One region of the Vibrio sp. R12-SG2-ISO1 genome, then DNA from elsewhere that is predicted to be linked to it. Evidence: predicted binding sites of a transcription regulator. Region 1 holds the regulator's gene; each other region holds the start of a gene.

Region 1 (9,787 bases):
ATGTAGGGAATCTCAGACACCACCAGCTCTTTGGCTTTCACTTCCACTTCACGACTCGGCAACGACTCGACATAATCCCACTTCTCTTCTGGCGGAGGAGGGAGAGTTTGGCTGCTTTTCGCTTTGGGTTTCGGGGTAGGCTTCGCGGGTTGAACCACCGGCGCAGGCGGCTCAGGATCGCTACTGAGTAGATACAACCCATAACCGAACGCCGAGACCAATGCGATGGCCAACAAACCACTGCGCCACGGTTTCTTGCGGCGCGGGGCGGCTTTTTTAGTCGGCTTACGGCTACTGCCGCGCTTTACGTAATCTCTATTCGCCACAACTGATTATCAAACCATTCAATACAACTGCTCGCTATGTTAAAGCAGATTTGTGTGTGAGGACAGACCGGAATTGGAAGCGGCTCAGCAAAACTGGCCGCAAAGTGGCGCGACCAGCGCGCCCGGCGGCTCAATGACCGTTCAAGTCGTCTAGAGGACGCGCGGCGGCGCGGCGCTATCTCGAATCACCAGTTCGGTTTCGAGCAGTCGAGAACCGGCACGCACGTCGTGGCCACGGAGGATCTCAAGCATCATCAGCATCGCCTGACGCCCGATTTCATAACGCGGCTGAGAAATCGTAGTGAGTGGTGGATCGCAGTATTGCGCAAACTGAATGTCATCAAAACCAACGACCGATAGATCTTGTGGCACGCGAAGTCCGAGCTTTTTCGCTTCCTGAATCGCGCCAATCGCCATCATATCATTGTGACAAAAAACCGCTGTCGGCGGCTCAGATAAGGCCAACAACTGACGAATCGCCTTCGCACCATCTTCAAATGTGAAGTTGCCTTCTGCGCAATAGTGTTCGTTCATCGTTAGGCCTGCGCGGCGCAACGCTTGTTGATAACCCTGGTGACGGAACTGACACAGTAGAGCACTCTCAGGCCCTGAAATCTGCGCGACACGGCGATGGCCCATCTGAGTCAGGTAGTTGACCGCTTCAAATGCGGAAGTGAGGTTATCAATATGCACGGTGGGCAACTCTAACTCAGGCGCAAACTCGCAGGCCATGACCATCGGCGGCAGATTCTTTTGTTCTGCCTTGCTAACATCAAACGGTAAATCCGTACCGAGCAGCAGCATGCCATCGGCCTGCTTAGTGAATACCAAGTTCACAAAAGAGCTTTCACGCTTTCTTTGTTGGCCGCTGTCCCCAAGCAATACGATGTAACCGTGCTCCATAGCCGCATCTTCAATGCCACGAATGATTTCGGTGTAATAGGGATCGCATATGTCTGGGATGATCGCGATGATGGTCTTTGATTCGTTTCTACGCAGATTGCGCGCCAGCGAGTTGGGTGAGTAGCCAGCTTCAAGCACCGCCTCTTCGACGCGTTTTCTCGTCGCAGAAGAGACTTTCTCGGGATTCATCAACGCCCGTGATACCGTCGCCGTCGACACTCCCGCAAGCTGGGCAACATCCTTCATTGTCGCCATAAGTTATTAACCCTCTTAATTAAAGATGTAGCGCTTTAGCCACCTAAACCTTGTTGCCTTGATCATAGCGTCTGGTGTGGTGATGACGGGGTCAATCCTGCACCGCTTATGATGATGGTAGGCTGATGCCCACTCTTATTGGCAGCGAAACGCAATCGTTTGGCTCTTGCCAAGGTTCGCTTCGCCTATCCCTTTCCAAACAACTAGTTTATTCATTTCGAAACAGAAAGTTACGGGATATTTAACAAAACCCGAACTATAAAAGAGAGCCAGATCACAAATAAATGAAAAAGAACGAAATCAGCTCACAGCGCCTATCGTCCCTGCCCTTATTTAAACTAATCGGCGTGTTAGCTCAAGTCTTGAGGCTCGATATCGACCGACCAACGGACCTTTTTCGCGCTCGGCAGCAACTCGATAGCCGGCTTAGCACTGGCCAGCAGCTTTTGCATTAATGAGCGCTGCTCGGTTTGCAGCAGTAATTGCCAACGGAACTTACCCGCACGTTTGGCAAGCGGGGCGGGTGTCGGGCCCAGCACCATGCAGCCGGAATCAAACAGAGGGTGGGATTCTAAAGTAAAGCGGACTTGGCGTAGGAACTCTTCCACCAGCTCAGATTGGTTCGCCTCCGCACGAAACAGCGTTAAAAACGAATACGGGGGCAACGCCGCCAGTTTTCGCTCTGCTAAGGCCACCTCGGCGAAGTCCCGATAACTCTTTTTCAACAGTGCTTGCAATAGGCTGTGCTCTGGGTGGTGGGTTTGCAACAACACTTCACCGGGTTTACTGGCACGCCCCGCTCGGCCTGCCACCTGAATGAATAGCTGGGCTAAACGCTCAGAGGCTCGAAAGTCGCTGCTGTAGAGTGAGCCATCGACATCCAACAGCGCCACCAGCGTCACATCCGGGAAATGGTGCCCTTTGGCGAGCATTTGCGTGCCGATCAGAATCTGATATTCACCGCGTCGAATGGCGCTTAACGCCTCTTCTAGGCTGCCTTTGCGCCGCGTGCTGTCGCGGTCAATACGAATGGTTTTCTGCTCTGGAAAGAGCGTATGCAGTTGTTTCTCTAGCTGCTCGGTTCCCACCCCAACAGTGACCAGTTGAGTGGAACCACACCCTTGGCACTGGTGGATCGTCGGCTGCTGAGAGCCACAGTGGTGACAGCGAATTTCGCTGCTGTGCTGATGGTAGGTGTAGTAGGCGTCGCAGCGCTTGCATTCTGCGATCCAGCCACATTCGTGACACATCAGAGCCGGGGAAAAGCCGCGTCGATTTAAAAACAGCATCACCTGATTGCCTGCGTTGAGGTGCTTGCGCATTTGAGCGATCAGTGGCGCAGAGAGGCCCCCCTCTAAATAGAGCCCTTTGACGTCAATCACTTGATTGGTGGTGGGCACCGCACTGCCTGCTCGGCGAGACAAATGCAGATGATGATATTTGCCAGACAGCGCATTGTGCAGCGTTTCTAACGCGGGCGTTGCTGAACCAAGAACAATCGGGATCTGCTCTTTGTTGGCGCGCATGACCGCCACATCGCGCGCATGGTAGCGCAAGCTATCTTGCTGCTTGTAAGAGCTATCGTGCTCTTCATCGACAATAATAATGCCCAGATCAGCAAAAGGCGTCAGCAATGCAGATCGCGTCCCAATCACAATGCCGGCCACTTTATCGCGCGCGCACAACCAGGCATTGAGGCGCTCGGTGTCATTCAATCCAGAATGTACTACCTCAATCGGCACGTTAAAACGCTTTCGAAAGCGATTGATGGTTTGCGGCGTCAGGCCGATTTCCGGCACCAACACCAAAGCCTGCTGACTCCGTTCGAGGACTGGCTTAATCATGTTGAGGTACACCTCGGTTTTACCTGACCCGGTCACCCCTTCGAGCAAAAAGCAGCCAAAACCGCTGAAACTGTTGACCGTCGCGATGGCGATCGCTTGTTCTTCATTCAGCTTTGGTTTCTCGACATCGGCTTCAATGTCAGCACCCCACTTAGCAAAATGAGGCTTGCGCTCAATCGACTCAATCCAACCTTTGTCTGTCAACGCGCGCAGCACGCTAGTGCTGACCTCTTCATCAATAAAACGTTGGTGTGACGTCGGGCCGTGTTGCAGCATCTGCATCACTTTGGCTTGCTTAACCGCTCGGCCAAACCCATGCATCAATTGATCGCGTCCGGTTGGCGTCAGTTGCCATTCCACCACGGCGGTAAAATCGGCCGGCTTTCCCTTCCGCAGGGCGCTGGGCATCGCATTGGCTAAGGTGTCGCCAAGTGGATATTGGTAAAAGTGACTGCACCAGTGCAACAAGGTATATAACGAGTCGGGCCAAACGGGTTGACTGTCGAGCACCTGCTTAATCGGCTTGATTTTGTCCATCGGCAGCGATGACTGCTGCACCAAGGCTGTCACGATACCGACTAAGGTTTGACGGCCAAAAGGCACAGACACGCGCCCACCAATCACTGGAAAAAGGTGTCCAGGGATTTGATAGTCAAACTGTTTATCTAGTGGTACGGGTAACGCGACTCGGGCGATGGTGGGTCTCATTCAGTCTTTCACTGCAGGTCGATGACGCGTTTAGTCTAAGGGAAAAGGCAGAGTGAGAAAAGCCAGCGCATCTCAGTGTCTGTATGAGGAGACGCGGGTAACGCCACTTCGCGATAACATCCATGCGTCTCCCTCTCCTGAAGCGGCTAAAAAAGTAGCGATTTCTACCCCAAATCGGTTGATCCTAGGCGTACTATTCATTACTATATCGCGCCTTAGAGATATGGCTGCTCTGGCAGCGGTGTCCTAAATCCATTTTACATTAACTACGTGTGGTGTCCGGCTCTGAATCGGATAGCGACACGGCCTATATTGAGGTTACCCCATGAAAGCTGGAATCCACCCAGAATACAAAGCAGTAGCAGCAACTTGTTCTTGTGGCAACACATTTGAGTTCAAATCTACTCTAGACAAAGAATCAATCCACCTAGACGTATGTGACAAATGTCACCCATTCTACACTGGTAAGCAACGTATCGTTGATACAGGCGGCCGTGTAGATCGCTTTAACAAGCGTTTCGGTGCTCTATCAAGCGGCAAGAAGTAATTCCTTCTCGCGGATAGGAAAAAGGACGCTGCGGCGTCCTTTTTTGTTGCCAGAGATTTAGAGCAATTAACCTATTCACAGTAAAACCCGCAGTCATATCTCTTTCTATCTGGTCTAATCTCCAGTCATTTCCCACATATTACCCTACTCGCTCGCATTCTGACCTAGGCAGCTTGACTCAGTTCCTCTAAAATGATTAACCCCCTTTGTGCTGAATCATTTTAACGAGTACCTATTTCTATGCCTGATGACCACCGTCAAGACCTGACCCCTGAAGAACAATTTCGCCAAAAAGCTCTCGACTACCATGCCTTTCCAAAACCAGGCAAGATCTCTGTCGAGCTGACCACCCAAGCAGAAACCGCGCAAGATCTCGCACTCGCCTACAGCCCAGGCGTGGCCGAGCCTGTACGAGAGATCGCTCAAAACCCCGATAATGTCTATAAGTACACTGCAAAAGGCAATATGGTGGCAGTGATCTCCAACGGCACAGCGATTCTTGGCCTAGGTAACCTTGGCCCACTAGCATCAAAGCCCGTGATGGAAGGTAAAGCCCTGCTGTTTAAACGCTTTGCAGGTTTGGACTCCATCGACATCGAAGTCAAACACCGCACCATCGATGAGTTTGTCGACACGGTCGCCAACATCGCGGATACCTTTGGCGGCATCAACTTAGAAGACATCAAAGCGCCAGACTGCTTTGAAATCGAAAAACAATTAATTGAGCGCTGTGATGTGCCAGTCTTCCATGATGACCAACACGGTACCGCCATTGTGACAGCTGCTGGCATGCTCAACGCTATTGAGCTACAGGGTAAAAAACTGGAAGACGCCGTGATTGTCTGTCTGGGCGCCGGTGCGGCAGCCATCGCTTGTATGGAGCTGCTGATCAAGTGCGGCGCGATGCGCGAGAAAATTTACATGCTGGATCGCAAAGGTGTGATCCACACTCGACGTGATGATCTCAACGAATACAAACAACTGTTTGCCAACAACACCGACAAACGTACGCTGCAAGATGTCATCGAAGGCGCCGATCTGTTCCTTGGCGTTTCTGGTCCTAACCTGTTATCGCCAGATGATCTTAAATTGATGGCCGACAAACCCATCGTGTTTGCCTGCTCTAACCCAGATCCTGAGATCAAACCTGAGCTCGCTCATGATGTACGCAATGACCTCATTATGGGTACAGGTCGCAGTGACTACCCGAACCAAGTCAACAACGTACTTTGCTTCCCGTTTATTTTCCGTGGCGCACTGGATGTACGTGCTAGCGAGATCAACGATGAGATGAAGCTCGCTGCCGTAGCAGCGATCCGTCAACTGGCGAAGGAAGAGGTCCCTGCCAATGTTCTGACCGCCGCGGGTGTGGATTCACTCTCGTTTGGCCCAGACTACATTATTCCAAAACCGATGGACCCAAGACTACTCCCCCGCGTCGCCAAAGCGGTCGCGTTAGCCGCGGTAGAATCCGGGGTGGCACGCATTGAGCTGCCTGACCATTACATGGATATCGAGTAATCTCGACGCCCACTGCCAGCCACGGACTTTGTCTCTGGCTGAGCAAAAACAACAAAGCCGCTGACGATGTCAGCGGCTTTGGCATTCAAATTCGGTGCAAAACAGGGCGAGCGTTAGTCGTCAAACGCCTCAAACTCAATCCCCATCTCCGTCATCAGCTTTTTCACTTCAGCGGGAATATCGTCTGGACGGTCTTTACGCAAATCTTCATCCGTCGGTAATGGTTGACCTGTGTAAGCGTGCAAGAACGCTTCACACAACAACTCACTGTTGGTGGCATGACGCAGGTTGTTGATCTGGCGGCGCGTACGCTCGTCTGTTAATACCTTAAGGACTTTAAGTGGGATGGAGACCGTGATTTTTTTCACTTGCTCACTTTTCTTACCGTGTTCTGCGTATGGGCTAATGTATTCGCCATTCCAGTCTGCCATTGCGCACCTTTATATTTGCGTATGAGTGTTTAAACCACAATTTTAACGGTATTTATGGCTACAAGCAAAGACATATAGACGTCTAGAAGTGTTGACGTCTTAAAAAATGAGAAGTAAAGTGGTTGGCGATAGGAGTGGAATCGGCCCAAACTGTGAGTGTGTCGCAGCATTACACCACATTGGGTGCCGGATACACCTGATAAGCAACAGGTATATCGCATTCCCTAAAACAAGTCACTACTGTTCGCAAGGAAAACGCTATGAGCACGCGCAAACCCGCCACCATCGCGGTACGTACTGGTATCGAGTCAGACACCCAACATCACGCTGTCGTTCCCCCTATTTATCTCTCGACCAATTATGGCTTTCCGGCGTTTGGTGAAGTGCCGAAATACGATTACACGCGTTCTGGTAACCCGAACCGTGGCCTGCTTGAAACGGCGCTGTATGAGTTAGAAGGTGGAGAAGGCGCTGTAGTGACCAATTGTGGCACCTCAGCGCTCAACCTTTGGGTCTCTGCGTTTGTCGGTCCAGACGATTTGATCATCGCGCCACACGATTGCTACGGTGGCACCTATCGACTCTTCAATACCCGCGCGCAAAAGGGCGACTTCAACGTGTTGTTTGTCGACCAATCCGATGACGCAGCCTTGACCGCCGCCATCAACCAGAAACCCAAGCTTATCCTGTTGGAAACGCCATCAAATCCTTTGGTACGTGTGGTGGATATCGAGAAAGTCTGCCAGCAAGCGAAACAAGTTGGCGCGCTGGTCGCGGTTGACAATACCTTCTTAACCCCGATTTTCCAGAAGCCACTCGAACTGGGTGCCGATTTCGTTATTCACTCAACCACCAAATACATCAACGGTCACTCCGATGTGATTGGCGGCGTGGTGATCACCAAAACCAAAGCGCACGCTGAAGAACTGGCTTGGTGGGGCAACTGCATTGGGGCCACCGGCACGCCGTTTGATAGCTACATGACGCTGCGTGGCATCCGCACGTTGGGCGCACGAATGAAGGTGCACGAACAAAGCTCGGCAAACATTCTCGACTTTCTGAAAACAGAGTCACTGGTCGGCCGCATCTATCACCCAAGCTTGCCGGATCACCCTGGCCATGACATCGCCAAGAAACAACAATCCGGCTTTGGTTCTATGCTCAGCTTCGAGTTCGCTGGCAGCTTTGAAGAACTGAAACAGTTTGTCGGTGAGTTGAAACTCTTCTCGCTTGCAGAATCGCTAGGCGGCGTAGAAAGCCTCATTTGTCACCCAGCGTCAATGACCCACCGTGCGATGGGTGAAGCGGCGCTGGCCGAGGCGGGTGTCTCTCAGCAACTGCTGCGTCTGTCTGTCGGTCTTGAAGATGCCGATGACCTGATTGACGATCTCAAACAAGCCTTTAACTGTGTGAAGGAGTCCGCGTAATGACGACATCGCGTCAACTGCATAAATTTGGTGGTAGCAGCTTAGCGGATCCGGAGTGCTACCGCCGGGTAGTCACCATACTCAAAGAATACTCAGGCAGCGATGATCTGATCGTTGTCTCAGCGGCCGGTAAAACCACCAATCATTTGATTGAATTTACCGAAGCGCTCTATAAAGATGGCCGTCTTGCCCATGAAGCGTTGCAGTCGGTACGACAATTCCAAACAGGGCTTATCGAAGCCTTGATTGACAGTGACGACGAACAAGCGCACATGCTGGCGACGCTCAAAGACGAGTTCACCACCCTCGGTGAATTAAGCGCCCCGTTAAGCGAGGTGGAGCGAGCTGCGGTACTTGGCCACGGTGAAATGTGGTCCTCAAGACTGCTCGCCGCGCTATTGAATCAAGCGAGTTTACCAGCCATCGCGCAAGACTCTCGCACTTTCTTACGGGCAGAAACCGGCACGCAACCTGAAGTGGATCGTGGTCAGTCCTACCCACTACTGAAGGAAATTTTGGCGCAACACTCACAGCGTCGTCTGGTGTTTACCGGCTTTATGGCGCAAAACCAAGCAGGCCAAACCGTGCTGCTTGGCCGAAACGGATCCGATTACTCTGCCACCGTGATTGGCGCGCTCGCAGAGGTCAGTCGCGTCACGATTTGGAGTGACGTTGCTGGCGTATACAGCGCAGACCCTCGCCTTGTCAGTGATGCTTGTCTTCTGCCCCTATTGCGACTGGATGAAGCAAGTGAACTGGCACGCCTTGCCGCCCCCGTGCTGCATAGCCGTACCTTGCAGCCTGTCGCTCAAAGTACGATGGACTTACACTTGCGCTGCAGTTACGACCCTGAATCTGGCTCTAGCCGCATTGAGCGCGTCCTCGCCTCTGGGCGTGGTGCCAAGATCATCTCCTCACTCAATGACGTGTTGTTGATTCAGTTAAACTTCGCCTCTGGCCATGATTTCAATCGCATGGAAAAAGAAGTGCTGAGCAGTTTGAAACGCGCCCAACTTGAACCTTTAACTTATGAAGTCCAAGCGGATAAGCACTCATTACGCCTTGCTTATACCTCGGAAATTGCAGGGGGCGCTTTAGGCTTCTTACAAGATTCCGCCATCGCAGCAGAAATTAAACTCAAAGAGGGCTACGCCCTTGTTGCTGCGGTGGGCGCTGGTGTCACCAACAACGCCAACCACTGTTACGGCTTTTACCAGAAGCTCAAGTCATCGCCTGTCGAGTTCATCTCTGAGTCTCGTTCCGGTCTCAGTTTGGTGGCTGTCTTACGCCGCACCGAAACCGAACCACTCGTTAAGGCGATTCACAACCAACTTTTCCAAGCACAAAAACGAGTCGGCATCGCCCTATGCGGCAAAGGCAACATTGGCTCCAGTTGGTTAACCCTGTTTGCAGAACAAAAAGCAGAGCTAGAAAAGCGTCGTGGAATGAGTTTTGAGCTCGTGGCGGTGATCGACAGCCAAACCTATTGGTTTAATGACCAAGGCATCGATCCTAGCGCGGTCAGTGAGCATTTCGATGAAGAGTCTATCCCTTATCAGCAAGGCGAGTGGATCCAGCGCCTCGGTGCGATTCAGGGCTATGACGATGTGGTCGTACTCGACGTGACGGCGAGTAAAGAGTTAGCTGAGCGTTACCTCGATATAGCCGAGCAAGGCATGCATCTTATCTCTGCCAATAAGGTTGCCGGCTCTGCCTCAAGTGCTTACTACCACCAAGTCCAAGATGCGTTTGCCAAAATAAACCGCCATTGGCTCTACAATGCCACCGTTGGAGCAGGCTTGCCGATCAACCACACTGTGCGCGA
Region 2 (9,787 bases), on a different contig from region 1:
TCCAGCGGTGACTCGCAGCTTTGCTCAACGCGCTCTAATACCTCGACGTCGACGTTTTTCTTTCCTACAGCGGTAATGGTGGCAGGGAATTGTGCGCCGCTGCCATCAAACAACAGCACCTGTTGACCCTCTTTCATGCGCAGCACTCGGCCGACGTGGCCGGCGGCATCGTCACTGAGGGCGAGAGGCCCAAGCTGGTGGATGGTCTCTGGGTGATAGAGTCGTGGCATGCGCATTGCGTTGGTTTCCTGCAAATCCAAAAGTTATCCCACTAACATGGATGCCTTTGAGCGAAAAAACAAGGGGCTAGCGTGAGATAAAGCGTGCTGAGAAGTCGAGTGCCTAGTTCTTAGTTTCTAGTTCCCAGAGCTAGGTGGTTATGGGGTTGCTTGGCATGCCTCAACCACAAACGGGTTGTGATTGCCTTGCACTTTAGCGATGCGTTTGTCACGTTCACACTCCCAGGCGTCGGCGGGGTAGGTTTTATTCCATGCATTCATTAGCTTGGTTTGCTTGTTTGAGAGTTTAAATCCGTACTCTTTACTCATGTAGAGATAGGTGCGAGCAATGGAGCCACGGGCTCGATCGGGTGGCATCACTTCACGCTGTTTGAAGTTGACCTGCATCTCACAGCGCCCATAGCTCACCCCTTGAACCCCATTCCACTGGCTAAAGTTGTAATTTGAACGATCGCCGTTGACCTCACCAATCGCTGGGGTCAGGTTATGCAAATCGGCTTCCATTGAGCGAAATTGCTGATCGTTTTTCGTGCAGTATTTACGCCCACCTTGTTGCCAGCATTGGCGCTGATGACCAAATTGCCAAGCAGGCACCACATGCTCCCACTCAATGCGAGAGGCTCGGCGCTCTTGCTTACGCACCTGATAGCCGCATGAGTTAAGATCCGGCGTGCCTTTGCGCCCTTGCCACTCAATATTACAGCCACAGTAAAAGCTGGTGGGGTGATCGGCGTAGATCTTGACCGCTTCCTTCTTTGCTTTGGAAAAAGAGGACGGCGGCGCTGCGTGCGCGAAAGAGAAAGCAGAAGAGAGCGTCAGCGAACTCATCACAGTAAACCAAAAGGGCAGTCGAGACATAATGAAACCTGAGTGAGCGTTAAAGCATGAAAAGAGTATTATTTTTCACAGTCTAGCACGCAAAAAGGTAGTATTTTAGTGATGATGTTATTTGTTACGCTGAACGAGATCGCGCCATAGGGTGTGTTTTAGTGGTGATAGATAGCTGGCAGGGATGGAGTGCGGGTGATTACGACAACTGTTTGCCAGAAAATACCAGTGTCTGCTGACACTGTTGGCAGCGATAGCTTGCTTGGTTGCGCTGCACTTTATTGTGGCGTCGAATAGAGAGCGGGTAGTCACGACACGCACAGTGGTATTCAAAGGTTTTACCTTGAACAGAGTTGACAGCAAAGCTGTGGGTGGTGTTGGCTTTGACACCGAACACTGATTCCATGACCCCTTGCCACTCTTTGCCGTGCGGGCGAACGCGACCATAGACTTGATAGGTGACAAGGTGGGCCACTTCATGGGGGATCACTTCTTGGAGAAACGCCGCTTGATTCTCCGCAAACAGCACCGGATTGAGGCGGATTTCATTGAGTTGCAGGTACGCTTTTCCTGCCGCTTTGCCGCGCAGCTTAAACGAGAGCGTTGGCATAGGAAACGGCCGGCCGAACGCTTGGCGGGCTTGCTCGATGCATTGCGCGATCACTCGCTGAGTTGAATAGGTGAGGGTCAGATCCACAGGTGACTCATCTTCGCTGGCAGAGATACAGGATAAAAAACGCCCCGAGAGAGCTCGGGGCGTTCACTATACCTCAAATCGGCCACATGTTAAGGGTGATGGCGTTTCTTAATCACCTCATGATACGCGTGCCAAGTGGCGTAGCCGAGTATCGGCATCGTAAAGAGCATCCCGATACCATAAGTGGCAAAGCCAATTAAGATCCCGCCACAAATGATCGCAGCCCAGACGATCATGGCACCAATATTGGATTTGACGGCGTTAAAGCTACTGAATACGCCGGTCATCATATCCACGCGTCGCTCCATCATCAGCGGAATGGCGAACGCTGAGATACTGAACACAACACACGCCAGCACTAAGCCCACTAAGGAGCCGATGATCAAGAAGGGGAGAAAGTCGCTCAACGGCGCCCCTTGTACCGACGGGTAGAGTGCGTGCAGCAGCGCCGCGATACGCATCCAAAAAATCATACACACCGCAAGCAGCACGGCAAACGCCCATTGTGAAGTGGAGTTACGTCCGATGGCTTTCATCGAGTGAAGCAAACTCGGTTTATGACCGCGCTCTCGCTCCCAGCTTGCGTCATATAAACCGAGCGCTAAAAAAGGCCCAATGAGCATATAGACGACCAGACTGGGCATCACCACAAGGTGGGTACCTTGCCACTGGACGAGGAGAACAATGCCGATGGCCGCCGCCATAAAGCACAAGCCGTAGAAAGCGCTAATCAGCGGCATGCGAACAAAGTCGTGCAAGCCGAGCGCGAGCCAATGAAATGGGGCAGAGATACTGACCTGATTACACGGTATGGTGCGCGCGTATTCGTGGTCGCTGACTTCCTTATGTTTTTGCTCTTTGAAGTCATGTGGGTTAACCGTACGAGGCATAACTCCTCCTTGATCAATCTCGATTCTCATCCTCTTCTTTGCCTTTTGAGTGGTGGCCGAGAAAAGGGGTTGTTACGTATTTGTAAACAAAAGACGTTTTTAAACGCAAGCCGTTCGCAAACACGAGAGAGTGCTGACCCGATTCGCTGATGTGCTCCTAGACGCTGACGTTAAAGGGTGTGAACTCTCAGTTTCATGTTGATGCCGTGATCTGAACACCAGCTTTGCGCGTGTTACTCGGCGCAGAGGGGATGGCAGTCACGTCTGGTTTTATACGTAAAGACGTCATCCTTGGATGCGTTCATTTAACATATTGTTAACTATTGACCTCAATGGCGTAAATTACAACCTGGGAGGTTAAATTTTGTTCAATGATGGGTGGGGATGCGAGGTCGGGGTGAGCAAAGCGAGCGAGGAGGCTAGATGGCAGGCAAAAGAAAGGGCTTTTGGCGAACCAAAAGCCCTGAAATAGTGTGGCTCAGTGATTACTTGAGACCAGCGAAGTCACGCAGTTCTGCGGCTTTATCCGTCGCTTCCCAAGGGAACTCTTCACGACCAAAGTGGCCGTAAGCGGCGGTCTTCTTGTAGATTGGCTGAAGTAGGTTCAGCATCTCTTGCAGGCCGTATGGGCGTAGATCGAAGAACTGACGTACCGCCTCAATGATGATGTCGTGCGAGACTTTTTCAGTACCGAACGTTTCCACCATGATAGACGTTGGATCCGCAACACCGATTGCGTAAGACAATTGGATTTCACAGCGATCAGCCATACCCGCCGCGACGATGTTTTTCGCCACGTAACGTGCTGCGTAAGCGGCACTACGGTCTACTTTCGATGGATCTTTACCAGAGAATGCACCACCACCGTGACGCGCTGCGCCGCCGTAGGTATCAACGATGATCTTACGACCTGTCAAACCACAGTCGCCCATTGGGCCACCGATAACAAAACGACCGGTTGGGTTGATGAAGAAGTTAGTGTCTTTGTTGAGCCACTCAGCCGGTAGAACAGGCTTGATGATCTCTTCCATTACCGCTTCGCGCAGATCCGGCGTTGAGATAGAGTCACAGTGCTGAGTTGACAGTACGACCGCATCGATACCAACGATCTTACCCTCGTTGTACTGGAACGTAACCTGAGATTTTGCATCTGGACGCAACCATGGCAGCGTGCCGTTCTTACGCACTTCCGCTTGCTTTTGCACTAGGCGGTGTGAGTAAGTGATAGGCGCAGGCATGAGGACTTCAGTTTCGTTACACGCGTAACCAAACATGATGCCTTGGTCACCGGCACCTTGCTCTTTTGGATCCGCTTTGTCGACACCTTGGTTGATGTCTGGAGACTGTTTACCGATGGTGTTTAGCACTGCACACGAATCCGCGTCAAAGCCCATGTCAGAGTGAACGTAGCCAATTTCACGTACGGTTTGGCGTGTTAACTCTTCGATGTCTACCCATGCAGAAGTGGTGATTTCACCGCCGACCATGACCATACCGGTCTTGACGTAGGTTTCACACGCTACGCGAGCTTTTGGATCTTGCTCGAGGATCGCATCGAGAACCGCATCTGAGATTTGGTCTGCAATTTTATCTGGATGGCCTTCTGATACGGATTCAGAAGTAAACAGGTGCTTAGCCATGAGAGCTCCATTTAATCTGTTGGATGGGCGTCATTGCTCGCCCAGCACAAAAATAATGTTAAATTATGTAGGTGTATCTACATCTAGACGTCTATTCTAGTTTTGCGTGCTCGAATTACAAGTTATTTTTGTGATTTAAGTAGAGTAAAAACGCGTATTTTTCTCAATCCGCCGCGTGAGGTAAAGAGCAATCGTTTGCATCAAACAGTAACGAAAACCGGCGGTCTTCGAGAAATTTGCAATAAATATCGTAGATCTGGCGTTGATTAGACAGTAATCGATTGCACCCGCGCAGATGCTCTGCGAGAATTATCGCCCACCTTAGTTATCAATTCGCTTAATGCATTCAGGAGCAGACATGTCTTCTCGTAAACACTTGGCCAATGCAATTCGTGCACTTAGCATGGATGGTGTTCAACAAGCTAATTCCGGTCACCCAGGCGCACCGATGGGGATGGCGGATATCGCCGAAGTTCTTTGGCGTTCACACTTAAACCACAACCCAGCGAACCCAGAATGGGCAAACCGCGACCGTTTTGTGCTATCAAACGGCCACGGCTCAATGCTGATTTACTCTTTGCTGCACCTAAGTGGTTACGAGCTGTCTATTGACGATCTGAAAAACTTCCGTCAGCTTCATTCAAAAACGCCGGGCCACCCAGAATATGGTTATGCACCGGGCGTAGAAACCACCACAGGTCCTCTTGGTCAAGGTATCACTAACGCAGTGGGCATGGCGCTGGCAGAGAAAGCATTAGCGGCGCAGTTCAATAAAGAAGGCCATGACATCATCGACCACTTCACCTACGTATTCATGGGTGATGGCTGTTTGATGGAAGGGATCTCTCACGAAGCATGTTCACTAGCGGGCACTCTGGGCCTTGGCAAGCTGATCGCTTTTTGGGATGACAATGGCATCTCGATTGATGGTGAAGTGGAAGGTTGGTTCTCTGACGATACACCAAAACGCTTTGAAGCTTACGGTTGGCACGTTATTCCAGCTGTCGATGGTCATGATGCTGAGGCGATCAACGCCGCCATCACTGCCGCGAAAGCGGACCCTCGCCCTACTCTAATTTGTACTAAGACCATCATTGGTTTTGGTTCACCAAACAAAGCGGGCTCTCACGATTGTCACGGCGCGCCACTAGGTGCAGACGAAATCAAAGCTGCGCGTGAGTTCCTAGGTTGGGAGCACCCAGCGTTTGAGATTCCAGCTGATGTATACGAGCAGTGGGATGCGAAAACCGCAGGCGCAGCATCTGAAGCGGCGTGGAACGCTCAGTTTGAGGCTTACGCAGCAGCGTACCCATCTGAAGCGGCAGAGCTAAAACGTCGTCTCAACGGTGAGCTTCCTGCGCAATGGGAAGAGAAAGCGAATCAAATCATTGCTGATCTGCAAGCCAACCCAGCGAACATTGCCTCGCGCAAAGCGTCTCAAAATGCGCTTGAAGCGTTCGGTAAAATGCTGCCTGAGTTTATGGGCGGTTCGGCGGACCTTGCGCCATCCAACTTGACCATGTGGTCGGGCTCAAAATCACTGGAAGCAGACGATTTCTCAGGTAACTATATTCACTACGGTGTGCGTGAGTTCGGTATGACGGCCATCATGAATGGTATTGCGCTGCATGGCGGTTTTGTCCCTTACGGTGCGACCTTCTTGATGTTTATGGAGTACGCTCGTAACGCGATGCGTATGGCCGCGCTGATGAAAATTCAGAACATCCAAGTGTACACGCATGACTCGATTGGTCTGGGTGAAGATGGCCCAACGCACCAACCCGTTGAGCAAATGGCGTCACTTCGCCTAACGCCAAACATGAGCACATGGCGTCCATGTGACCAAGTGGAATCTGCGGTCGCTTGGAAATTGGCGATTGAGCGTAAAGATGGCCCAACGTCTCTGATTTTCTCTCGTCAAAACCTCGCGCAGCAAGCGCGTGACGCTGAGCAAGTGGCTAACATCGCTAAGGGTGGTTACATCCTAAAAGATTGCGCGGGCAAGCCAGAGCTTATCCTTATCGCCACCGGTTCTGAAGTGGAACTGGCTGTTGAAGCGGCGGCGCAGCTAACCGCTGAAGGCAAGCAAGTACGCGTGGTGTCTATGCCATCGACGGATGCGTTCGATAAGCAAGACGCAGCGTACCGTGAATCCGTACTGCCAGCAGACGTAACAGCTCGTATCGCTATCGAAGCGGGTATTGCGGACTTCTGGTACAAGTATGTCGGCTTTGGCGGCAAGATCATCGGTATGACGACCTTCGGTGAATCAGCGCCTGCTGGAGAGCTGTTCAAGCTGTTTGGCTTCACGACAGAAAACGTTGTGAACACAGCGAAGGAACTGCTTGCTTAATCGTGGCGATGTAGTTTGAAGGAAACCGAGTCGTGAGTGGCTCGGTTTTTTTTATTTAGTTCCTAGTGCCTAGAAATATGCGGTTTTGGGGATTGGAACTCGCATCTGGGCACGGGCTCAGTTACTATCTGTGACACGAAAATCAGGTGGGGTGAAGAAAGGATGCTTAAAATTGCGATCAATGGATTTGGACGTATCGGTCGTAATGTGTTGCGCGCGGTTTACGAGAGCGGCAAACATCAGCAGATCAAAGTGGTCGCGGTCAACGAGTTGGCACAGCCTGATGCGATGGCGCACTTACTGCAATACGATACGAGCCACGGTCGTTTTGGCAAAAAAATCACGCATGACCAAGAGCATATCTATATTCATCACGGCGTCGTGGAGAGTGGCGACTTTGATTCGATTCGGATTTTGCACCTAAACGACATAGAGTTACTGCCTTGGCGCGATCTTGAGGTCGATATGGTGCTCGACTGCACCGGTGTCTATGGCTCGCAAGCCGATGGCCAAGCGCACATCAAGGCCGGCGCTAAAAAAGTGCTGTTCTCCCACCCAGGCGCCAATGATCTCGACCACACCATCATCTATGGCGTGAACCATGAAACATTAACCGCAGAGCATCGCGTCGTTTCTAACGGTTCGTGTACGACTAACTGCATTGTCCCTATCATCAAAGCGTTGGATGATGCTTTTGGTATCGATTCTGGCACGATCACCACCATTCACTCCTCAATGAATGATCAGCAGGTGATTGATGCGTATCACAGCGATTTGCGTCGTACTCGAGCAGCCAGCCAATCCATCATTCCAGTTGATACGAAATTGCACAAAGGGATTGAAAGAATCTTCCCGAAATTTTCCAACAAATTTGAAGCCATATCCGTGCGCGTTCCCACGGTAAACGTCACTGCGATGGATTTAAGTGTCACAATTAATACGAATGTGAAAGTTAATGACGTAAATCAAACCATTGTTAACGCATCTCAGTGTACATTACACGGCATTGTTGACTATACTGAAGCGCCGCTCGTATCGATTGACTTTAATCACGATCCCCACAGTGCCATTGTTGATGGTTCCCAGACTCGCGTGAGTAATGGGCACCTGGTCAAAATGTTGGTTTGGTGTGATAACGAATGGGGCTTTGCGAACCGCATGCTGGATACTGCGCTCGCAATGCAGGCCGCTTCAGAACAAGCTGGGTAGTGCCGTTTAGCGGTCATTTTCACCCAGATTGGAAGCGCCGAAAGGCGGTGGAGTAATATTTATTTTTACCCTTGAAATAAATATTGATAATCTCCATATCAAAACCAGTTTGAAGAATTAATAGGCTTGGCAGGGTTGCCGAGTGACTGAAAACTTTATTTTTTGAATAGTTGAGAGGACAAACCATGTCTGTAATCAAGATGACTGACCTGGATCTAGCAGGTAAACGTGTATTCATCCGTGCTGACCTAAACGTGCCAGTAAAAGATGGCAAAGTAACTTCTGATGCGCGTATCCTCGCGTCTCTACCAACAATCAAGCACTGCCTAGAAGCAGGCGCGAAAGTGATGGTTACTTCTCACCTAGGTCGCCCAACTGAGGGTGAATACGCGGAAGAGTTCTCTCTACAACCTGTCGTAAACTACCTAAACGATGCACTTGACTGCGAAGTGAAGCTAGCGAAAGACTACCTAAACGGTCTAGAGCTGAACGCGGGCGAGCTTGTTGTTCTAGAAAACGTTCGTTTCAACGCTGGTGAGAAGAAAAACGACGAAGCACTGTCTAAGCAGTACGCTGCACTCTGTGACATCTTCGTAATGGACGCATTCGGTACGGCTCACCGTGCACAAGCATCAACTCACGGTGTGGGTATGCACGCTGACGTTGCGTGTGCCGGTCCTCTACTAGCGAACGAGCTAGAAGCGCTAGGTAAAGCAATGGACAAGCCTGCGCGTCCAATGGTTGCTATCGTTGGTGGTTCAAAAGTGTCGACTAAGCTGACTGTGCTTGAGTCTCTATCTAAAATCGCTGACCAACTGGTTGTCGGTGGCGGTATTGCTAACACCTTCATCGCAGCGGCTGGCCACAACGTAGGTAAATCGCTATACGAAGCAGACCTAGTCGACACAGCGAAAAAGCTAATGGAAGAGTGCGCGATTCCAGTGGCGACTGACGTTGCTTGTGCGAAAGCATTTGATGAGAACGCAGAAGCGGAAATCAAAGACGTATCTGAAGTTCAAGACGACGACATGATTTTCGACCTAGGTCCAAACTCTACTGCGCAATTGGCTGAGATTCTGAAGAACGCGAAAACCATCCTTTGGAACGGCCCTGTGGGCGTATTCGAATTCAAGAACTTCGAAGCGGGCACAAAAGGTATCTCTGAAGCGATCGCAGCGTCTGAAGGTTTCTCTGTTGCAGGCGGTGGTGACACGCTAGCGGCGATCGACAAGTTCGGTATCAAAGCGGATGTGTCTTACATCTCAACGGGCGGCGGTGCGTTCCTTGAGTTTGTAGAAGGCAAGGTCCTTCCAGCGGTTGAAATGCTAGAAGCACGCGCTAAGTAATTGATAGAAAGCGGGGGAGTCTCTCTCCCGCTTTCTTGTTTGCGGCACATCACATTTTTGCTAGAATAGCGCAAGTTGTGAGCAAACGTTTGCAAGAATTTAAACTGAAAAGTTTTATTTTTATAACGACCATTTTTAAAAATGACAGCTAATAGGATTAAATCCATGTCTAAGATCTTCGATTTCGTAAAACCAGGTGTTATCTCTGGCGATGACGTTCAGAAAGTGTTTGAAGTTGCAAAGGAAAACAACTTCGCTCTACCAGCAGTGAACGTAGTAAACACAGACTCAATCAACGGCGTTCTAGAAGCAGCAGCAAAAGTAAAAGCGCCTGTTGTGGTTCAGTTCTCTAACGGCGGTGCCGGTTTCTTTGCGGGTAAAGGTCTAGAACTTGAAGGTCAAGACGCACAAGTGCTTGGCGCAGTTGCTGGCGCGAAATACGTTCACGCTGTTGCAGAATCTTACGGTGTGCCTGTTATTCTTCACACTGACCACGCAGCGAAAAAACTGCTTCCTTGGATCGACGGTCTACTAGATGCGGGTGAAGAGTTCTTCGCTCAAACTGGCAAGCCACTTTTCTCTTCT
Region 3 (9,787 bases), on a different contig from region 1:
TCTTTTTCCATGTGCCTTTTATTTCGAGCACCATGTTCTCTCTTGCAGGCATATTGCTGCTGGTTTACTTACTGTCAGCCAGTTACGAAATGGCGTTTAACGATCGTTTGACCGATATCCCTGGACGATTGGCACTTGAGTCAGACTTAAAACACCTAGGTCGAAAATTTACGATTGCCATGCTCGATATTGATCACTTTAAGTCGTTCAATGACACCTATGGCCATGACACCGGCGACGATGTGCTGCGCTTAGTCGCCAGTAAACTTCAGCAAGTGGGCGGTAGAGCCCGAGTGTATCGCTACGGGGGTGAGGAGTTCACCGTCATATTTAAAGGGCGGTACGCCGAGCAGGTAAAAGAGCATCTAGAGGCGTTGAGAGTGTCGATTGAAGAGTACGAAATGATGTTACGCGATCAATCTGCGCGGCCAAAAGACAACAAACAAGGGACGAAACAGCGCGGTTCGGCAAAAAACCCAGACTCGGTAAGCGTCACCATCAGTATTGGTGTCTGCGACAGCCAGGAAACGCGCAAAGTGTCTCAAGTGATTAAAGAAGCGGACAACGCTTTGTATAAAGCGAAAAAGGCTGGGCGTAACCGAGTCGCTTACGCATAATAAACCCAATACGCGTAAATCAAATTCAACATAAATAAAGAGTGCATAAATGAAGAGTGCAACCAGCGCTCACACAATCACATATCGATTTCGGCCAGACGCCTTGGCTTGGTACAAAGCTTTATCCACTTTCTCAAACACCGACTCCAATGTCTCTTTTCCGCTAGGAACAAAGGAATAGACACCTTGTGACACGGTCACGTTTTGATGAATGGGTGAAGATTCGTGAGCGATAGCCAACGCTTCAACGGTATTGTGGATCCGCTGCGCATCTTGCTCAACCTTGTTTTCATCTGTATAGCCGAGCAGCACAATGAACTCTTCCCCACCATAACGGCCCACCACTTCGCCATTGCGAACAAACAGGCCCGATAATGCACTCGCAAGGGCAACAAGGCACTTGTCCCCTTCGATATGGCCGTATGTGTCGTTGTAAAGTTTAAAGTGGTCTACATCGAGCAGTATGAACCCGAGCGGCAGATGATGGCGACCATGAAACGCAATCAGCTCACGAGTTTTTTCATCGATTGAGCGACGGTTTGCGACTTTAGTAAGGCCATCTTCTGTCGCCAACTTTTCAAGCAGACGATTGGCCTCTTCGAGGGCGGCGGATTTCTTTTTATATTCACGACGCATGGCAGCGATGCGCTGCATGGCAATCAACTTAGAGTTAAGAACGATTTTATCCACGGGCTTGATCAAGTAGTCATCGCCGCCAGCTTCAATGGCTTTAGCAATGATTGCCGGCTCATCGTGACCGCTTAGGAAAATGATCGGTACCCACTCTTCATATAAATCACGAATTCGAGATGAAACTTCAAAGCCGTTCATATCCGGCATGCTGATATCGAGCAGTACCAAATCAGGCTCAAAGGTAGGATAGATATCCAAAGCACCGGCGCCAGAATCCGCCATTTCGACCGTATGGCCAAGCTGCTTAAGTCGAATGGCTAGCTGCATGCGTTCCATTTGCACGTCATCCACTAGCAAGATTTTCATCGAAGAACCTGCTTTATCCACGCTAACTACCTTGATTTAATTCATGAATATCGTAATCCGTTATCTAAAAGCATACCTTACCCCCCCATGTTCAGCCAACTTATGTTGACTTTTATACGGTTTTTTTTACGATAACGCCCTAATTTTAGTAATTAAAGAGAGCATCCTTATGTCTGACGAGAATCAAGCAGAACAAGCTGTCGTAGACCTGTCCACCGTTTCCGCTGAACTTCGTCAAGTGATTGAGTTTGATGGCGTACCAGAAGCTATGCACAACATGGTCGTCTCAATTCATGAAGTATCGGAAGAAGCCGTGCGCGAATCTTGGGAACAACTGCCAAACAGTGCGCAAAATGTTCTCGATAACTTTGAGCAGTTCCATGCGCTTGTGTCGGTAAGCCAAGCGTTTGCCGGGCTTAACGTAATGGAAGAGTTTCCAACGCTTAATCTGCCCAAAGAGATGACAGATGAGCAAAAAGAAGAGTACCGTGCGCAGCTTCTCGACCAAGTCCTGCACAACTGTGTGAAAGATATGGTTAAGCAAATAAAAAAAGCACGCCGCGACCCTATTCTTAAACGCGACTTTACGGATGTCTTTGCGAAGTAATGAGCGCAACACAACCGTTTTGTTAAAAAAGCGCCGCTAGGCGCTTTTTTAATGGCTATCTGTCACCGTGGGCAAGCGCAATGTCTTTTTGAGTCACGCTCACGCCTTTGATCTGGGCGTAGACCGTGATCCCAGGTGTTAAATTCAACTCATCTTTGGCCCACTGAGTAATGGTCGCTTTGAGGGTTCGTCTTTCATCTAGGCGCAAATAGACCGTCACACTTTGCCGTTGATCACCATGACGCACCTCTTCCAATTCCTCAATCGTGACCTTAAGGCTATTACGAATCGAGGTTTGCTTTGGCGGCTCTAGAGCTAAAGAGACATCATTGGCGCGAATTTGCAGACGTACTAAGTCGTCTTCACCGGCGTTGATTTTTTGCACCCAGAGCGAATGTGAAAGCGTTAAACTCACCTCTGTCAGTGCGTAGTGGTGATTGTGGCGCAGGACACGAGCTTCGAACAGCGAGCTTTGCTCCGAAAACGAGTGCCACGGGCGCATGACGTCTGAAGACCATACCTCCTCAATATTATCGCAAGCCACCACCCGACCGTCATCGATCACTACCAGTTGATCAGCCAGACGCAATACTTCATTCAAGCTGTGGGAGACATAAAGAATAGGTACGTCGATATCGGCAGCAAGCTGCTCAAGATACGGCATCACTTCGCGCTTTCTCGGCATGTCCAATGACGCAAGCGGCTCATCCATCAGGAGTATGTCTGGCTTGCGCAGCAATGCTCGTCCTATTGCGACGCGCTGCTTTTCTCCCCCAGACAACGCTTTAGGGTAACGACTCAACAGCGCGCCGAGATCGAGCGTGTCCACCACCTTATCGAAATGTGCCTTATCATCCCCCTTCACGCCATACAGCAAGTTACCTTCAACGCGATAATGGGGAAACAAGCGGGCTTCTTGAAACACGTAACCCACATTGCGCTGATGCACCGGGACATTGATCTTATTTTGCGAGCAAAACAACACACGGTCATTGAGTTGAATCCGCCCTTCTAGGGGCGTATGAAGACCAGCGACAGAATGAATCAAACTGGTTTTGCCCGCCCCCGAACGGCCAAAGATGGCGGTAATGCCGCGATTTGGCAACTCAAGGTCGATATCAAACGTTTGATCACCAAGTCGGGTGCGGTACTGAACGTTCAGCGCGTGAGAGTTCGTCATTGCCCTAGCCTTTTTTGACTGACTCGGCTTAACCAGCCAGAGATAAACAGAGAGAGTAACGCAATCGCAATTGAGATGAGACATAGCCTCATTGCTGCATACTCTGCGCCCGGGGTCTCGATATAGGTATACATCGCCAAAGGAATGGTTTGCGTTTCGCCAGGAATGTTGGAGACAAAACTGATGGTGGCACCAAATTCACCTAAGCTGCGCGCAAAGGCGAGCATCGTACCGGTAATAATTCCTGGTAGGGTTAAAGGCAGTGTAATGGTGGTAAAGATTTTCAACGGGGAAGCGCCCAATGTGGCCGCTGCTTCTTCAAGGCGTGGGTCGATTGACTCTAGACTCAAACGAATCGCCCTGACCATCAATGGTAGAGAGACAATCATGCACGCAATTACCGCGCCTTTCCAACTGAAGGCGAAGACCAGTCCCCAATACTCAAACAGATACTGGCCAAGCCAGCCTTGGCGACCAAGGGAAATCAGCAGCAAATAGCCAATCACAACAGGGGGTAACACCAGTGGCAGGTGGATAAGGCTATCTAGCACACTACGTCCGACAAACGACTTTCTAGCCAGCAACCACGCCAACAAGATACCAAGGGGGATCAGCCATAGCACCGCCACCCCCGCTATTTTCAAACTGAGCGATAAGGCTTGAATCTCGTAATCACTGAGCATCACTGACTAAAAATCCGTATTGTGTAAACAGCGCTCTTGAGTCACGCGTTTGCAAATAATCAAGAAATTCGTTCGCCGTGACATTGTCACTCACAACAGCAGCAGGATATTGAATCGGTTCGTGGCTACGCTCCGAAAGCGTGGCTACCACTGTCACCTTCTCTGATTGCATCGCATCGGTTTTGTAGACAATCCCTAATGGCGTTTCACCTCGCTCCACTAACGCTAGAGCAGCACGAACACTTTTACTGGGCGCGAGCGACATCTCTACGCTCTGCCAGACGCCAAGCCAAGTCAGCGCTTGTTTCGCATAGATACCAGCGGGAACCGTGTCGGTTTGCCCAACCGCGAGTCTTTGTCTGTTTAGTGCTTGTTGCCAAGATTGAACGTCCCCGACAGCCAAAGCGATCTGCTTCTTGGCAATGACGACGAGTTGGTTTGCCGCTATCTGTTTCACCTGGTGTGGTTCTACACTGCCATTGTCGATCAAATATTGCACCCACTTATGGTTCGCTGAAATAAACACGTCTGCGGGTGCGCCATAGGCAATTTGCCGCGCTAGAGATGACGAGCCACCAAACACAGTGGTCACCGAAACATCACGCTGCTGCTCGAATTCATTCACGAGCTTTGAGACCACATTGGTCATCGACGCGGCAGCATAAACCGTGAGTTTGTCTTGCGCCTGAGCGTGAAAAGCAAGGCTTAACCACAAAGCGAAGAAAAGTGAAAATCGTTGTTTCATTGTTTGTTCTGTGTCTCTAGTTCTGGCCAGAGTAAATCCAGTTTCAAATGCTGCTCGATGGCATCAGCAATACGATCGATGGCTTCAAATTGGCGCGCATTATGGTCTATCGCGCCGATATCCTCACCGGTTGCCCAACGCATAATCTGCGTCGTCGCCTCGGCCGAGTTAAAGATACCATGTAAATAGGTCCCAAAGACTTGATTACACTCACTCAACGCGCCATCCCTCTCACCCGAACTGAGCATAATGGGCGATACATCTGTGGTTTGAGTGCGACCAGCATGAATCTCATAGCCTGATACGGGCACCGTGCTGCCACTTAATGAGAGTTGGCCATCCACATTCGTGAGCGTTTTGGAGTCGGTGATCACCGTTTGAGTCTGTAAGTACCCTAGCCCTGCTGTGCTGCCTGCGTCACTTTCTATACCCAAAGGATCATCAATGTACTGACCCAGCATTTGGTATCCACCACAAATGCCAATCACTTTGCCGCCTAAACGAAGATGACGCTGGATATCGCGATCCCATCCCTGACTGCGCAAGTAGGCAAGATCGCTGCGGACCGATTTTGAGCCCGGCAAAATAATGACGTCTGCTCCCGACAGCGACTCCCCCTTACCTACGTATCTAAGGTGAATGTCTGGGTTGCTTCTTAACGCATCAAAATCGGTGTGATTGCTGATCCGAGTAAACACTGGCACCGCAACCTGAATCTTCGCGCTCGAATTGAGCGATTGCTGAGTATTGATTGCATCTTCCGCCTCTAACTCAAACCCGTGCAGATACGGCAACACGCCGATGACAGGCTTGCCGGTTTTTTCTTCCAGCCAATCAAGGCCAGGTTCGAGCAGTGAAATATCACCACGAAAGCGATTAATAATAAATCCTTTGACTCGCTGCTGCTCGCTCTCTGATAGCAGGGCCAGAGTGCCGTATAAGTGAGCAAACACGCCGCCCCGGTCAATATCGGCAACAATCACGACGGGCACATCCGCCTCCTCAGCAAAGCCCATATTAGCGATATCATTCTCACGTAGATTGATTTCTGCTGGGCTACCAGCGCCTTCGATCATAATCGAATCATAGTGTTCGGTCAGTTGACTAAACGAGTCCATCACAAAAGGCAGCGCTAACTGTTTATAGTTCTGGTAACCACACGCTTCCATATTGCTCAGTGCTTTACCTTGCACGATCACCTGTGCGCCAGTATCGGAATTAGGCTTAAGTAACACTGGATTCATATGAACACTAGGCTCAACACCGGCGGCTAAAGCTTGCACCGCTTGGGCGCGACCAATTTCACCACCGTCAGCGGTCACGGCGCTGTTTAATGCCATATTCTGTGGTTTAAATGGGGCAACTCGCACACCACGGCGAGCCAACACTCGGCAAAGACCTGCCACGACGACGCTTTTTCCTGCGTCAGAGGTTGTACCCTGTACCATTAGAGCTTGAAGAGGTGATTTCATATAAAGAAAAAACTACAATAAATCCATCCGTTATGTTGGCTGACGATACCACTCCCACCTTGCAATCGCTAATGTTTCGATAAAAAAAGCCCGAGGTGGTAATACCTCGGGCTCTCAATCATTCTGCGAATTAGAACGCCGCTTCAATCGTGCTACCAAACTGCTTGGCTAGGAAGGCTTTAGTCTCTTGCGATTGGAAGATCTCAACAAACTGCTGATACTCAGGTTTAGTCTCTTCCCCTTTACGGGTAGCGATGACCATAACAGCAAGCGGAGCATCGGTCGATTCGAGATAAATACTCTGTTTCTGCGGATCAAGCCCTGATGACATCACATAGTTCATCGTGATTGCCGCAGCATCGACATCATCCAGAGTTCTGGGTAACTGCGCCGCATCGACCTCGATGAATTCGAACTGTTTAGGGTTGTCCACAACATCAGTGAGCATTGCCGCATATCCAACGCCCTCTTTCAGGGTGATCACTCCCGCATCAGCAAGCAATAGCAGACCGCGACCACCATTAGTCGGATCGTTTGGTATCGCGATACGCGCTTTCTCTGGTAACGCATCTAAAGTGCGATATTTATTTGAGTAAAGTCCCATACGCATGAGGATTGAACGGCCGATTGAGACAAGTTCTGTACCATGATTTTGATTAAAACTGTCTAAAAATGGTTGATGTTGATAACTATTGATATCGATACTGCCATCATCAAGCGCCGCGTTTGGTGTGACATAATCCGAAAACTCGATCACTTGCACCTTTAACCCATGCTGCTCGGCTTGTTTTGCTACCGCCTCGACAACCTGGGCGTGTGGGCCAACCGTCGCTCCAACTTTAATCACTGACTCTTCTTTTTCGCCGCACCCGGTAAGTCCGACTACCGTGATGAATGCTAACAACGACACCTTACTGACTAACTTCATATTTCCCTCTCATTTTTAATATAAGCCTTTTAGATGGCTAGAGCTCCACTGTAAGCTTTCTATATAAAAAATCAATCAATTCAATTCGTAGGCGACAAATCATTTTAAATCATCAATAATGACACCCACCTCAAATGGCTGGCTTAAAACTTGCTAATATTTTCTCATTAGGCAAAAACGCCAAGCCAATGTGGCGCTTAGACGGAAAATTGACAATGTCGGAGACTGTTTTGAAAAAAATCCTACTTACCAGCGCGCTGGCTCTTGCGGCGACATCAGCACAAGCGAATAACTTCAGCTACAACTACTTTGAAGTGCGTGTAGGCGCCAATCCCTCGACATTAGGCGGTGAGTTCACCACTCTATTCACGGAAAACTCCCATTTGATCATTCGCGCCGATTCTCAGTTTGATGGCGATTATGACGTTGCCGGTGGTATCGGTTTTAATGGACCAGTAACACAATTTGCGGATGTGTATGGTCAAATGCTCCTTCACCAAACAAAATATGTGGCAGGTGATAGTGACACGCAGATTGAAATGAACATTGGCGGCCGTCTTTGGTTGACTGAACAAGTCGAAGCGACGATGCGATTAGGCCGTTTGGATGATTCCTCTGTCTTTCACGCCGGACTTCGTTTTCACTCTACTCAGCAGATGTCGCTATCAGCCGAGACAAGAAACAACGGACTCTATGGTCCACAATTGACGATGAGCGTACGTTTTCAGTACTGATGTTCGTGCTGCTCTGATGTGAAAAAAGCGCCGTCTTGGCGCTTTTTAGTTCCGCGGTTTTAGTATCCCTGTTTTAGTAACCTTATTTTAGTTTAATCGGTTAGCGAACAATCAACTCACGTGGAATCAACTCAATACCCGGATGGTAACGTTTTGCCGATGCGTTGAGTGCCAACGCCAACGCGCTGTCTGAAATCATTTCAAATTGTTGAGGCAAAGAGTTCACTTTAAAGGGAAGGAAATCAAGCAGACGGTTATCACCAAAGGTCCCCAGTTTGATGCCTTTGACCAACTCTGGTTGCTCGAGAAATACGTCTAATACCCCTTCCAGCAAAGTATACGAGGTGGTCACAATCGCATTGGGGAGCTCATTGTTGGCCAGCCAAGTACGCATCACCTTTTTCGCGTCAATACGGTTAAAGTGGTCACCATAGCCAATCACTACACTGCAACCTCGCTCTTCTGCCGCCGTCTTAAAACCCAACTCACGCTCTTTAGAGATATTGAGGTCTGGAAGTGCGCCAATTAAGCCAATAGTTGTGACAGCGTCACTAATTACGGAGTGAGTGAGCTCATTCGCCGCACCAAAGTCTTCACTGATCACGCATGAAAAAAACTCATCGTCTAAGGGACGGTCAATCGCGATAACCGGCGTGCCCTTATTTTGGATGTCGAGATAAAATTCATTGGCATCTGGCATCGCGCTCGCTACAAACAGCCCATCGACCTTACGACTGATCAACGCATTGACGACATTTTTTTCCGTATCCGCATCATCATCCGAACAGGCGATCAATATTTGATAACCCGCTTTTCGAGAGCTTTGTTCGAGAAGTTTTGCAAGCTTGGCATAACTGGTGTTTTCTAAATCAGGGATCACCAACCCAAACGATCGACTTTGTCCTGCGCGCAGCGTACTGGCGGCAAGATCTGGGCGATAGTTATGCTCTTCCACCACCGCCATCACTTTACGTTGTGTCTTTTCGCTGATCCGATATTTTTGTGCTTTACCGTTAATCACATAGCTTGCGGTTGTCTTGGACACACCGGCCAATTTGGCTACTTCATCTAGTGTCATATCTCTACCTTAATCTGTGCGCACGATCATAATAATTCATCAAAGATCTATCGCTGAGTTGAATTATAAGCTGAAACGTTTCAGTATAAAAGCTGAAAGGATTCAGCAAAGAATAAAACAAGAGTAAGGTCACTATTTTCAACCAAGTTGAACACTATTGAGGCGGGAACCTCATCGATATTACTCCATTCTTTGCTAAAACTTTTTTGTGGCGCGAATTTGCTGAATCGATTCACTAAAGTGGTTGCTGGTCTCAAGCTATACTGACTGCCCAGTAAACAGATGAAAGTAAATAGCGAGAAGAGACAACAGAAGTTGCACTCCGCGCCCACAGACTGAGAACGAACTGTATGACTTTTATGCTGGAGAAGCGCCATGCTCAAGCTCACTAAAACTGATATCACCCTATCGCAACAGGCCGATGATAAATTTGCCGCTATTCAAAACATTGCATCGACACTAGCGAGTAAAGGCTTAGTCGACGCGCAGTACGTCGAGGGCATGCTCAATCGCGAGAAGCAAAACTCGACGTTTTTAGGCAACGGCATAGCCATCCCACACGGAACCACCGACACCCGTCACATGGTCAAAGAGACAGGCGTTGCGATTCACCACTTCCCTGACGGTGTAGAATGGGGTGACAGTAACCGTGTCTACGTCGCCATTGGTATTGCGGCAAAATCGGACGAACACTTGGGCATTCTTAAGCAATTGACCAAAGTACTGAGCGCTGACGGCGTTGAA

What was found. Region 1 encodes MetJ, which represses methionine synthesis genes. Its sites were predicted from a motif close to TTAGACNTNTANANGTCTAA; they were not measured.
Region 2: metK (methionine adenosyltransferase) is a predicted target of MetJ. The motif match lies at 4,370-4,389, and genes of this name have one in related genera.
Region 3: AC6R10_RS15795 (MetQ/NlpA family ABC transporter substrate-binding protein) is a predicted target of MetJ. The motif match lies at 7,261-7,280, and genes of this name have one in related genera.

The regions. Positions count from the first base shown of each region.
Region 1 is NZ_JCBDGO010000010.1:194,586-204,372, forward strand. It holds gene AC6R10_RS10050 (SPOR domain-containing protein) at 1-326, opposite strand, end outside; gene cytR (DNA-binding transcriptional regulator CytR) at 477-1,484, opposite strand; gene priA (primosomal protein N') at 1,835-4,036, opposite strand; gene rpmE (50S ribosomal protein L31) at 4,362-4,583, shown strand; gene AC6R10_RS10070 (malic enzyme-like NAD(P)-binding protein) at 4,824-6,104, shown strand; gene metJ (met regulon transcriptional regulator MetJ) at 6,218-6,535, opposite strand; gene AC6R10_RS10080 (O-succinylhomoserine (thiol)-lyase) at 6,796-7,962, shown strand; gene AC6R10_RS10085 (bifunctional aspartate kinase/homoserine dehydrogenase II) at 7,962-9,787, shown strand, end outside.
Region 2 is NZ_JCBDGO010000015.1:232,469-242,255, reverse strand. It holds gene rsmE (16S rRNA (uracil(1498)-N(3))-methyltransferase) at 1-236, opposite strand, end outside; gene AC6R10_RS11550 (endonuclease) at 378-1,067, opposite strand; gene AC6R10_RS11545 (SprT family zinc-dependent metalloprotease) at 1,267-1,764, opposite strand; gene AC6R10_RS11540 (DUF2189 domain-containing protein) at 1,854-2,654, opposite strand; gene metK (methionine adenosyltransferase) at 3,140-4,294, opposite strand; gene tkt (transketolase) at 4,653-6,647, shown strand; gene epd (erythrose-4-phosphate dehydrogenase) at 6,810-7,856, shown strand; gene AC6R10_RS11520 (phosphoglycerate kinase) at 8,042-9,202, shown strand; gene fbaA (class II fructose-bisphosphate aldolase) at 9,368-9,787, shown strand, end outside.
Region 3 is NZ_JCBDGO010000021.1:200,055-209,841, forward strand. It holds gene AC6R10_RS15760 (GGDEF domain-containing protein) at 1-617, shown strand, start outside; gene AC6R10_RS15765 (GGDEF domain-containing response regulator) at 687-1,616, opposite strand; gene AC6R10_RS15770 (DUF3069 domain-containing protein) at 1,786-2,223, shown strand; gene modC (molybdenum ABC transporter ATP-binding protein ModC) at 2,279-3,403, opposite strand; gene modB (molybdate ABC transporter permease subunit) at 3,400-4,086, opposite strand; gene modA (molybdate ABC transporter substrate-binding protein) at 4,076-4,831, opposite strand; gene AC6R10_RS15790 (cobyric acid synthase) at 4,828-6,303, opposite strand; gene AC6R10_RS15795 (MetQ/NlpA family ABC transporter substrate-binding protein) at 6,434-7,231, opposite strand; gene AC6R10_RS15800 (hypothetical protein) at 7,447-7,965, shown strand; gene cra (catabolite repressor/activator) at 8,066-9,043, opposite strand; gene fruB (fused PTS fructose transporter subunit IIA/HPr protein) at 9,419-9,787, shown strand, end outside.